Regions from separate parts of the Bradyrhizobium sp. USDA 4510 genome, predicted to be linked through region 1. Evidence: riboswitches for the same ligand, from Rfam matches in the RefSeq annotation. Region 1 holds a riboswitch; the other holds the start of a gene.
What was found. A riboswitch is a leader RNA that binds a small molecule or an ion and turns the genes downstream of it on or off. The one in region 1 is predicted to bind glycine.

Region 1 (4,686 bases):
GCGAGCGCCATCGCTTCCGCCGCGGCGGTCGCCTCGTCGAGCAGCGAGGCGTTGGCGACGTCGAGCCCGGTGAGATCGCAGATCATGGTCTGGAAATTGAACAGGGCCTCGAGCCGGCCCTGGCTGATCTCCGGCTGGTACGGCGTATAGGCGGTGTACCAGGCCGGGTTCTCCAGAATGTTGCGCTGGATCACCGCGGGCAGGATGGTGCCCGAATAGCCCTGGCCGATCAGCGAGGTGAACACCTGGTTCTGCGCGGCGAGCTCGCTCATATGCGCGAGCGCCTCGGTCTCGCTCAGCGCCCGGCCGAGATCGAGCGGCGCCTTCTGCCGGATCGACGCCGGCAGCGTCTCGTTCATCAGCGCCTGCAGGCTCGCGGCGCCGACCGTCTCCAGCATCGCGTTGACGTCGCGCGGCGACGGTCCGATGTGGCGGCGGACGAAATCGGTGGCGGCTTCGTTGATCGGCTTGAAGGGCGCGTTCATGACGTGATCCTCGGAGTGATCCTTTAGGCGGTGTGCGCGGCGTAGGCGGCCTCGTCCATCAGGCCGCCGAGCTCGCCCTTGTCGGCAATCTTCAGCTTGAAGAACCAGGCCTTGCCGCCGGCGTCGGAATTGACCAGCGCGGGCTCGGCGGCGAGCGCGTCGTTGACCTCGACCACCTCGCCGGAGATCGGCGCGTAAACGTCGGAGGCGGCCTTGACGGATTCGACGACAGCGGCGGCCTCGGCCTTCTTCAGGCTGCGGCCGACCTTGGGCAGTTCGACGAACACGACGTCGCCGAGCTGCGACTGCGCATAGTCGGTGATCCCGATCGTGGCGACGTCGCCCTCGATGCGGAGCCATTCGTGGTCGGACGTGTACAGCGTCGTCATGGGGTCGATCCTTTGGCGTTCAGCGTTTGTAGGTATTGGGGACGAAGGGCGTAGCGGCGACTTTCAGCGGCAGCCGCTGGCCGCGCACTTCGGCGAAAACGGTGGTGCCGACGGCGGAAAGGGCCGTGGGCAGGTAGCCCATCGCAACCGGCGCATTGAGGCTCGGGCCGAAGCCGCCCGAGGTCACCTTGCCGATCTGCTCGGTCGAGCCGGCATCGGCGAACAGCGCGGCGCCTTCGCGCACCGGTGCGCGGCCGTCAGGCTTCAGGCCGACCCGTCGGCGCGCAGCGCCATCTGCGAATTGCGCGAGAATTTTGTCGGCGCCGGGGAAGCCGCCGGCGCGGGCGCCGCCGCTGCGGCGAACCTTCTGCACCGACCATTCCAGCGCGCCTTCGACCGGTGTCGTCGTGGTGTCGATGTCATGGCCATAGAGGCACAGCCCGGCTTCGAGCCGCAGGCTGTCGCGCGCGCCGAGCCCGATCGGCAACACGTCGGGATTGTCGAGCAGCGCGGTGACCAGGGCTTCCACCTTGTCCGCGGGCACGGAAATCTCAAAGCCGTCCTCGCCGGTATAGCCGGAGCGCGAGACGAAGCAGTCGACGTCGCCGACGCGGCGCGGACCGGCATCCATGAATTTCATCGAACCGACATCTGCACAAAGTTTCGCCAGCGCCGATTCGGCTTTAGGGCCCTGCAGCGCGATCAGCGCGCGGTCGGCCAGCGAGATGATCTCGCAGGCGTCGGAGAGATTCGCGCGCAGATGCGCCTCGTCCTCGGCCTTGCAAGCGGCGTTGACCACCAGGAACAGGTGATCGCCGAAATTCGCCACCATCAGGTCGTCGAGCAGGCCACCGTCATTGTTGGTGAATTGCGCGTAGCGCTGCCGTCCCGGCGCGATGCCGACGATGTCCTGCGGCACCAGTTTTTCCAGTGCGAGCGCGGCATCCGCGACCTTGCCGGATTTGGCCTTCAGCACGAGCTGGCCCATGTGCGACACATCGAACAGGCCGGCTTCCTTGCGGGTGTGCAGGTGCTCCTTCAGCACGCCAGCCGCGTATTGCACCGGCATGTCATAGCCGGCGAACGGCACCATCTTGGCGCCTCGCGCAAGGTGCAGCGCGTGCAGCGGGGTCTGTTTCAGCGGGGAGGTTTCGCGCGCAAGCATCACAGGGCCTCGCGGTTCCCGCCGGGGACCTATTTCCCCTTGAGAAACCTGCAGAAAGCCCCATCTGTCGCTGTGCCTGAGAGTATTATCCCGTCGGCGGACGCATCGGGGCGAACCCCAGCGTCTCTTTCCAGATGTCAGACGTCACGCGGTCCTTTTGCCTGAGAGTTTCCGGGGCGGTTGCTCCTTCGGCGCCGGCGGTAAGGCCGGTCTCTCCCGACGTGACTAGGTATAGGTAGGTAGAAAACACGGCGCCACCAAGACTGTCAACGCAGCTGCAGCAACTATCCAATGGGCTTTGTGCTGCCGCGGCAAGCCCATGATCCGCCTGCACAGTTTCTGGACACCGCAGCTGGCAATGTCTAAAAGCGTTCGGCCGGAAAATGACGCCTTTTTGCGGCTGGCCGGCCACTTTTTCCGATTGGATGAACATGAGCAGCGTCAACGACATCAGGTCGACATTTCTGAACTACTTCAAGGCGAACGGGCACGAGATCGTGGCCTCGTCGCCGCTGGTGCCGCGCAACGACCCGACCTTGATGTTCAACAATGCCGGCATGGTGCAGTTCAAGAACGTCTTCACCGGGATCGAGAAGCGTCCCTATCAGCGTGCCACCACGGCGCAGAAATGCGTGCGCGCCGGCGGCAAGCACAACGACCTCGACAATGTCGGCTACACCGCGCGCCATCTCACCTTCTTCGAGATGCTCGGCAACTTCTCGTTCGGCGATTACTTCAAGGAGCGCGCGATCGAGCTGGCCTGGAACCTGATCACGAAGGAGTTCGGGCTGAAGAAGGACAAGCTGCTCGTCACCGTCTACCACGACGACGACGAGGCGGCGGGCCACTGGAAGAAGATCGCCGGCTTCTCGGATGACCGCATCATACGGATCGCGACCTCGGACAATTTCTGGGCGATGGGCGATACCGGCCCGTGCGGGCCGTGCTCCGAAATCTTCATCGATCGCGGCGAGCACATCTGGGGCGGTCCGCCGGGCACGCCTGAGGAGGACGGCGACCGCTTCCTGGAGTTCTGGAACCTGGTGTTCATGCAGTACGAGCAGGTGACGAAGGAGGAGCGCGTGGCGCTGCCGCGTCCCTCGATCGATACCGGCATGGGCCTGGAGCGCATGGCGTCGATCTTGCAGGGCGTCGAAAGCGTGTTCGAGAGCGACCTGTTCCGCAACCTGATCGATGCGGCATCGTCGGCGCTCGGCCATGGGCCGAACGCGCGGAACGTGGCGTCGTACCGGGTGATCGCGGACCATCTGCGTTCGTCGGCTTTCCTGATCGCCGATGGCGTGCTGCCGTCGAACGAGGGCCGCGGCTATGTGCTGCGCCGGATCATGCGCCGCGCGATGCGCCATGCGCAGCTGCTCGGCGCGAGCGAGCCGCTGATGCATCGGCTGGTCTGGGCGCTGGTCCGCGAGATGGGCCAGGCTTATCCGGACTTAGTGCGCGCTGAGAAGCTGATCGAGGAGACGCTGCGGCTGGAAGAGACGCGGTTCCGCAAGACCCTGGTGCGCGGATTGTCGCTGCTCGACGAGAAGAGCGCCGGCCTCAAGAAGGGCGACATGTTCGACGGCGACACCGCCTTCACCCTGTACGACACCTTTGGTTTCCCGCTGGACCTGACCCAGGACGCGTTGAAGTCGCGCGGTATCAGCGTCGACCAGGCGGCGTTCACCGACGCGATGGAGCGCCAGCGCATCAAGGCGCGTGCGTCTTGGGCGGGCTCCGGCGAGGCGGCGAGCGAAGCGATCTGGTTCCCGCTGCGCGAGAAGCTCGGCGCGACCGAGTTTCTGGGCTACGAGACCGAGAGCGCGGAAGGCGCGGTGACGGCGCTGATCAAGGACGGCGCCGAAGTCGCGAGCCTCAAGGCCGGCGAGAGCGGCGCGATCGTCTTGAACCAGACGCCGTTCTACGGCGAGTCCGGCGGCCAGGTCGGCGACACCGGCGTGCTGACCGGGGAGGGCGTTAAGTTCCGCGTCACCGACACGCAGAAGAAGGCCGGCGATCTCTTTGTGCATCTCGGCACGGTGGAGCAGGGCACGCTCGGTGTCGGCACCGCATTACAGCTCGAGGTCGACCACACCAGGCGCTCGTCGATCCGCGCCAACCATTCGGCGACGCATCTGTTGCACGAGGCGCTCCGCCAGGTGCTCGGCGATCACATCGCGCAGCGCGGCTCGCTGGTGACGCCGGACCGGCTGCGCTTCGACTTCGTGCATCCGAAGCAGATCACGCCGGAAGAGCTCGCCCGGATCGAGGACATCGCCAACGATGTCGTGCTGGAGAATGACGAGGTCACGACCCGGGTCATGGGCGTCGACGATGCCCGCGAGGCCGGCGCCCGCGCGCTGTTCGGCGAGAAATACGGCGACGAGGTTCGCGTCGTGTCGATGGGCAAGGGCGCCCGCGATCACGGCCAGAACGCGCTTGGCTGGTCGGTCGAGCTCTGCGGCGGCACCCATGTCCGCCGCACCGGTGACATCGGCATGATTTCCGTGACCAGCGAGGGCGCGGTCGCGTCCGGCGTGCGCCGTATCGAGGCGCTGACCGGGCATCATGCGCGCAAGCACGCCAACGACACCATCGCGCTGGCCAAGACCGCGGCGCTGGAGCTGCGCACCACGATCGACGACGT
Region 2 (4,686 bases), 170 kb from region 1:
GCTCTCGGTGACGACGACGCCGGAGATCAGCAGCGCGAAGCCGGAACCGATCACCGTGATGACCGGCACGGCGGCGTTGCGCAGCGCATGGCGCAGCAGCACGCCGGTCTCGCCGATGCCCTTGGCCCGCGCCGTGCGCACGTAATCCTCGCCGAGCACATCGAGCATCGAGGCCCGCGTCATGCGTGCGATCAGCGCGACATAGATGAAGGAGAGTGTGCAGGTCGGCAGGATGAGGCGCTGGAAGAACGGACCGAAGCCGGCCGAGATGCTCTTGAAGCCCTGTACCGGAACCCAGCGCAGATCGATCGCAAAGATCTGGATCAGCACATAGCCGATGACGAACACCGGCACCGAGAAGCCGAGCACGGAAAGCCCCATCACGAAGCGGTCGATCCAGGTGCCGTGCTTCCACGCCGCGATCACGCCGAGCGGCACCGCCACCAGGATCGAGAGGATGATGGTGGCCAGCGCGACCGAGATCGAGGGCTCGAGGCGCGGGACGATCATTTCGAGGATCGGCTTGTTCGAGATCAGGGAGACGCCGAGGTCGCCGTGCAGCAACTTGGCGATCCAGGTGTAGAACTGGATGTAGATCGGCTCGTTCAGACCAAGCGAGGTCCGAATGCGTTCGAGCTGTTCGGGCGTCGCGTTGTCGCCGGCGAGGATGGCAGCCGGGTCGCCCGGCGTCAGCCGCAGCAACAGGAACACGAACAGAGCCACCACGCCCATCACGGGAATGGCGGCGAGGATGCGGCGAAGCAGATATCCGAGCAAATTTGATCCGTTGGGTTGTGGTCGATGAAGTCCCCAGCGGGACCGTTGCACACCAGACCGTAGCACAGATGGTAGCAGACTCACGGTAGAACTTGAGCAAGTCCCATGCCATCGGTGCTGCGGATTTTGCGGTGCAGCTAATCAGTCCTGTTGGCCGCGATTATTCCTCCGGTGAAGTTTGAAGCAGTCCACTGGAAGGTGGATTGATTTTAGCTTTGCGCGCGTCGGCGGGCACGTCGAGCCCGGCACCGAACGTCGGCGCCATCGGCGGCGTGTCGAGGTCGCGCCAATCGTCGATCGCCTGGGCCACCATCTGCGCCGTCGCCGCCGACAGTGTCCAGCCAAGATGACCGTGGCCCGTATTGTAGAACACGCCCGGAATCCGTCCGGCGCGAACCACCGGCATCATGTTCGGCATCATCGGGCGCAAGCCCGCCCATGGCACGACTTTCGACGTGTCGATCTCCGGGAAATGATGCCGCACCCAGTCCACCAGCGGTTGAATGCGATCGGCGCGAATGTCGCGGTTGAAGCCGTTGAACTCGGCGGTGCCGGCGACGCGGAAGCGGTCGGCGCCGAGCCGGCTGGTGACGATCTTCGCAGCTTCATCGAGCAGGCTGACGGTTGGGGCCGCATTCCGGCTTTGCGGCGCATCGAGCTGCACCGTGATCGAATAGCCCTTCACCGGATAGACATTGACGCGGTCGTTGAGCAGGCTGGCGAAGTGGCGGCTCGCCACGCCGGCGCAAATCACGATCCCGTCCGCCTGCAGCTGCTGGCGCGTCGCGACCGCAGCATCATGTGAAGCAGCTTCGTTCCAGCCGATGCGGAAGCCGTCATCGCCGTGTGCGATCGTGTCGACGTCGGCTTCATGGACGAACCTCGCGCCACGGCGGATGCAGGCGTCGGCAAGCCCACGCGTGAATTTGTGAATATCGCCGGTCGCGTCCGACGGCGTGAAGAAGCCGCCATAGCAGGTTGTCTGCAGCGCGGGTTCGATGACGCGGATCTCGTCCGGGGTCACCGGCCGGCGGTCGAGCCCGCCTTGCTGCAGCAGCGCGTTGACCTTGAGGCCGGCTTCGAAGCCGGCCCTGTCGTGATAGACGTGCAGGATGCCGCGGCGTTCGAGATCGAAGGCGATGTTTTCGCGCTCTGCGATCGAGAACAGATGCTTGCGCGCTTCGATGGCGAGCTTCGTGGTCTCGATGGTGTTGCCGCGATAGCGCGTGATGTGGCCTACGAACTCGCCGATCCAGGAATATTTGTGCCAGCTCGGCTTCGGGTTCATCAGCAGCGGCGCGTCGCTTCTCAGCATCCAGCGCAGCCCCTTGAGGATGGTCGCGGCGCTGTTCCACACCTCGGCGTTGCTGGCGGAGAGTTGTCCGCCATTGGCGAACGAGGTTTCCATCGCGGCGTAGCGATGCCTGTCGAGGACAGTCACCTTGTAGCCGCGTTCAAGCAGGGCATAGGCCGTCGTTACGCCGGTGATGCCGGCGCCGATGATCGCGATGTGTGGCATGATAGTTGTCAGGCTCCCGTGGGTTAGAGTCGCCGAACCGCCGGTGAAACCGGCATCGGCGCCCCATCTGTCACGGTACCTGAGAGCTTGATCCGCATCGGGCTGTGGCCAGAAGCGAACTATCCCCTTCGGTGGACGTCATGGCCCTTGATGTGCGGCCATGTTCGTCTCTCTCCAGATCGTCCTGACGATACAGTCCTTTTGCCTGAGAGTTTCCGGGGCGGTTGCTCCGTCGGCGCCGAAGCCAACAACACGATTGTTGTCGGTTCGATCTCTCCCGCATCGTCGCGTTGGACGGCCGGACCGTAGGCGAAGCCTTAAAAATGGACAAGGCTAAATTTCGATCCGGCAGTGCCAACGTGTTGTGCAGTGCAAATCGATGTCAGTCCAGCGTCGCCAGCAGTGCCGCCATCAGGCGGCCGCGTTCGGCGAGGCTGTCGACCTCGATGTGCTCGTTGAGCGTATGTGCATCGGCGCCGCGAACGCCGAGGCCGTCGAGCGTGGGGATGCCCATCGCGCCGGTGAAGTTGCCGTCCGAGCCGCCGCCGGCGCTGCCGTGCGGCAGATCGAGACCCATCGCTGCAGCAAGGCCTTTTGCCTTTTCATAGAGCGCCATGGTGCCCGCATCGGGCTCCCACACCGGGCGGGTGACGCCGCGCGTCACCTTGAAGGTCACGTCGTTGGCGGTGCCCGACAGTGCCAGCATGCGCTCGACGCCACGGTCGAGATCGGCCTGGCGCTTGGCCATGCTGAGCGCTTCGCCGGTACAGGTCGTCGCGACGCAATTGACCCACTGGCCGCCATGCACGATGCCGACCGAGAAGGTGCAGTCCTCGGTGGTCATGCCGTCGATGGCGATGATCTGCCGCGCCATCTCGCGGATCGCGGAGCGACCGGAAGACAGCGTTGCGCCGGCATGGCTGGGCTTGCCGGTGGCTTCCAGGTTGAAGCGCGCGATCGCATAACGGCCGGTGACGACGCCGTTGTTCGGACGGCCGGGCTCCGGCACCAGCACATATTTGTTGCGCGCGGCTTCCGCCTCGATGATGTCGCGCGTCGACGGCGTGCCGACCTCTTCGTCGGGGGTGAACAGCACGGTGATCGGCAGCGGAGTCGTGAAGGAGGCGCGCGCCAATTGCCTGATCGCCTCGATCGACAGGTAGTTGCCGCCCTTCATGTCGAAGATGCCCGGCCCGAAGCACTTGTTGCCTTCGCGCCGCCACTTCAGCTTTTCGATCGTGCCGACGGGGTGAACGGTGTCCAGATGGCCGGCGATCAGGATGCCGGGCTGGCCTTGTTTCGGATGGGGGAAACGGGCGCGGACGCAGCCCGCGAAGCCCTGGCGTCCGGCGATGCGCTCGATCGTCGCACCCATGATCGCCATCTCGCGGGCGGCGAGATCGAGCATGCGTTCGACCGCGGCGGCGTCCCAGGTCGGGCTTTCGCATTCCACCCAGCTGCGCAGGCCCTGCAGCATCGTTTCGGAATCAAAGGGGAGATTGGCGGGGTTCATCGTTGTTCTCTCTTGTTGTTCTGACGGCGCCGGCATCGCGCGCGCGTTACGAAAATCTCAGCCGACGATTTTGTAAAGCCAAAATCTGGCGCGCGGCCTCATTCGTTTGTGTACGTCCGATGCGACCTGAAACCGATTGACGCGCTTGGCGCTTGGTGCAAGTCTCAATTTCACAAGCCATACAGCATGTTAGTTCGCCTAAATAACGAACCACATGCATAACGAATAAGCCGGCTTTGACCAGTTACACGTCAGGAGAGATTGCATGTTCCCTATCTCGCGTTGGAAACACCGCACGCTAGCGGCCGCGTTGACGGCGCTCGCGCTGTCGTTCGCGCCGCAGGAATTGTCATTCGCGCCGCAGGCGATGGCCGCGGGCAAGACCATCACCGCGGTGATGCACTCGGATCTGCGCGTCATCGATCCGATCATGACCACGGCCTACATCACCCGCGATCATGGCTACATGATCTATGACACGCTGCTGGCGACGGATTCCAATTTCAAGATCCAGCCGCAGATGGCGGACTGGAAGGTTTCCGACGACAAGCTGACCTACACGTTCACGCTGCGCGACGGTCTGAAGTGGCACGACGGCGCGCCGGTCACCGCGGAAGACTGCGTCGCCTCGCTGCAGCGTTGGGGCAAGGTCGACGGCATGGGCCAGAAGCTGATGGACTTCGTCGCGAGCCTGGAGGCGACCGACGCCAAGACCATCACGCTGAAGCTGAAGGAACCCTACGGCCTCGTGCTGGAATCGATCGGCAAGCCGTCATCGCGCGTGCCGTTCATGATGCCGAAGCGTCTGGCCGAGACGCCGCCGGACAAGCCGATCCCGGAACAGATCGGCTCCGGACCGTTCAAATTCGTGCAGGCG

Region 2: it holds a riboswitch for glycine, as region 1 does, so the genes downstream of both, ACVMDN_RS21560 (D-amino acid dehydrogenase) here and gcvT (glycine cleavage system aminomethyltransferase GcvT) in region 1, are expected to answer to the same signal.

Annotation. Positions count from the first base shown of each region.
Region 1 covers NZ_JBSSBT010000001.1:4,817,674-4,822,359, reverse strand. The annotation lists gene gcvP (aminomethyl-transferring glycine dehydrogenase) at 1-485, opposite strand, end outside; gene gcvH (glycine cleavage system protein GcvH) at 509-874, opposite strand; gene gcvT (glycine cleavage system aminomethyltransferase GcvT) at 894-2,039, opposite strand; glycine riboswitch at 2,180-2,268, opposite strand; gene alaS (alanine--tRNA ligase) at 2,471-4,686, shown strand, end outside.
Region 2 covers NZ_JBSSBT010000001.1:4,650,484-4,655,169, reverse strand. The annotation lists gene ACVMDN_RS21565 (ABC transporter permease) at 1-777, opposite strand, end outside; gene ACVMDN_RS21560 (D-amino acid dehydrogenase) at 938-2,296, opposite strand; glycine riboswitch at 2,362-2,476, opposite strand; glycine riboswitch at 2,480-2,586, opposite strand; gene ACVMDN_RS21555 (M20/M25/M40 family metallo-hydrolase) at 2,679-3,809, opposite strand; gene ACVMDN_RS21550 (ABC transporter substrate-binding protein) at 4,075-4,686, shown strand, end outside.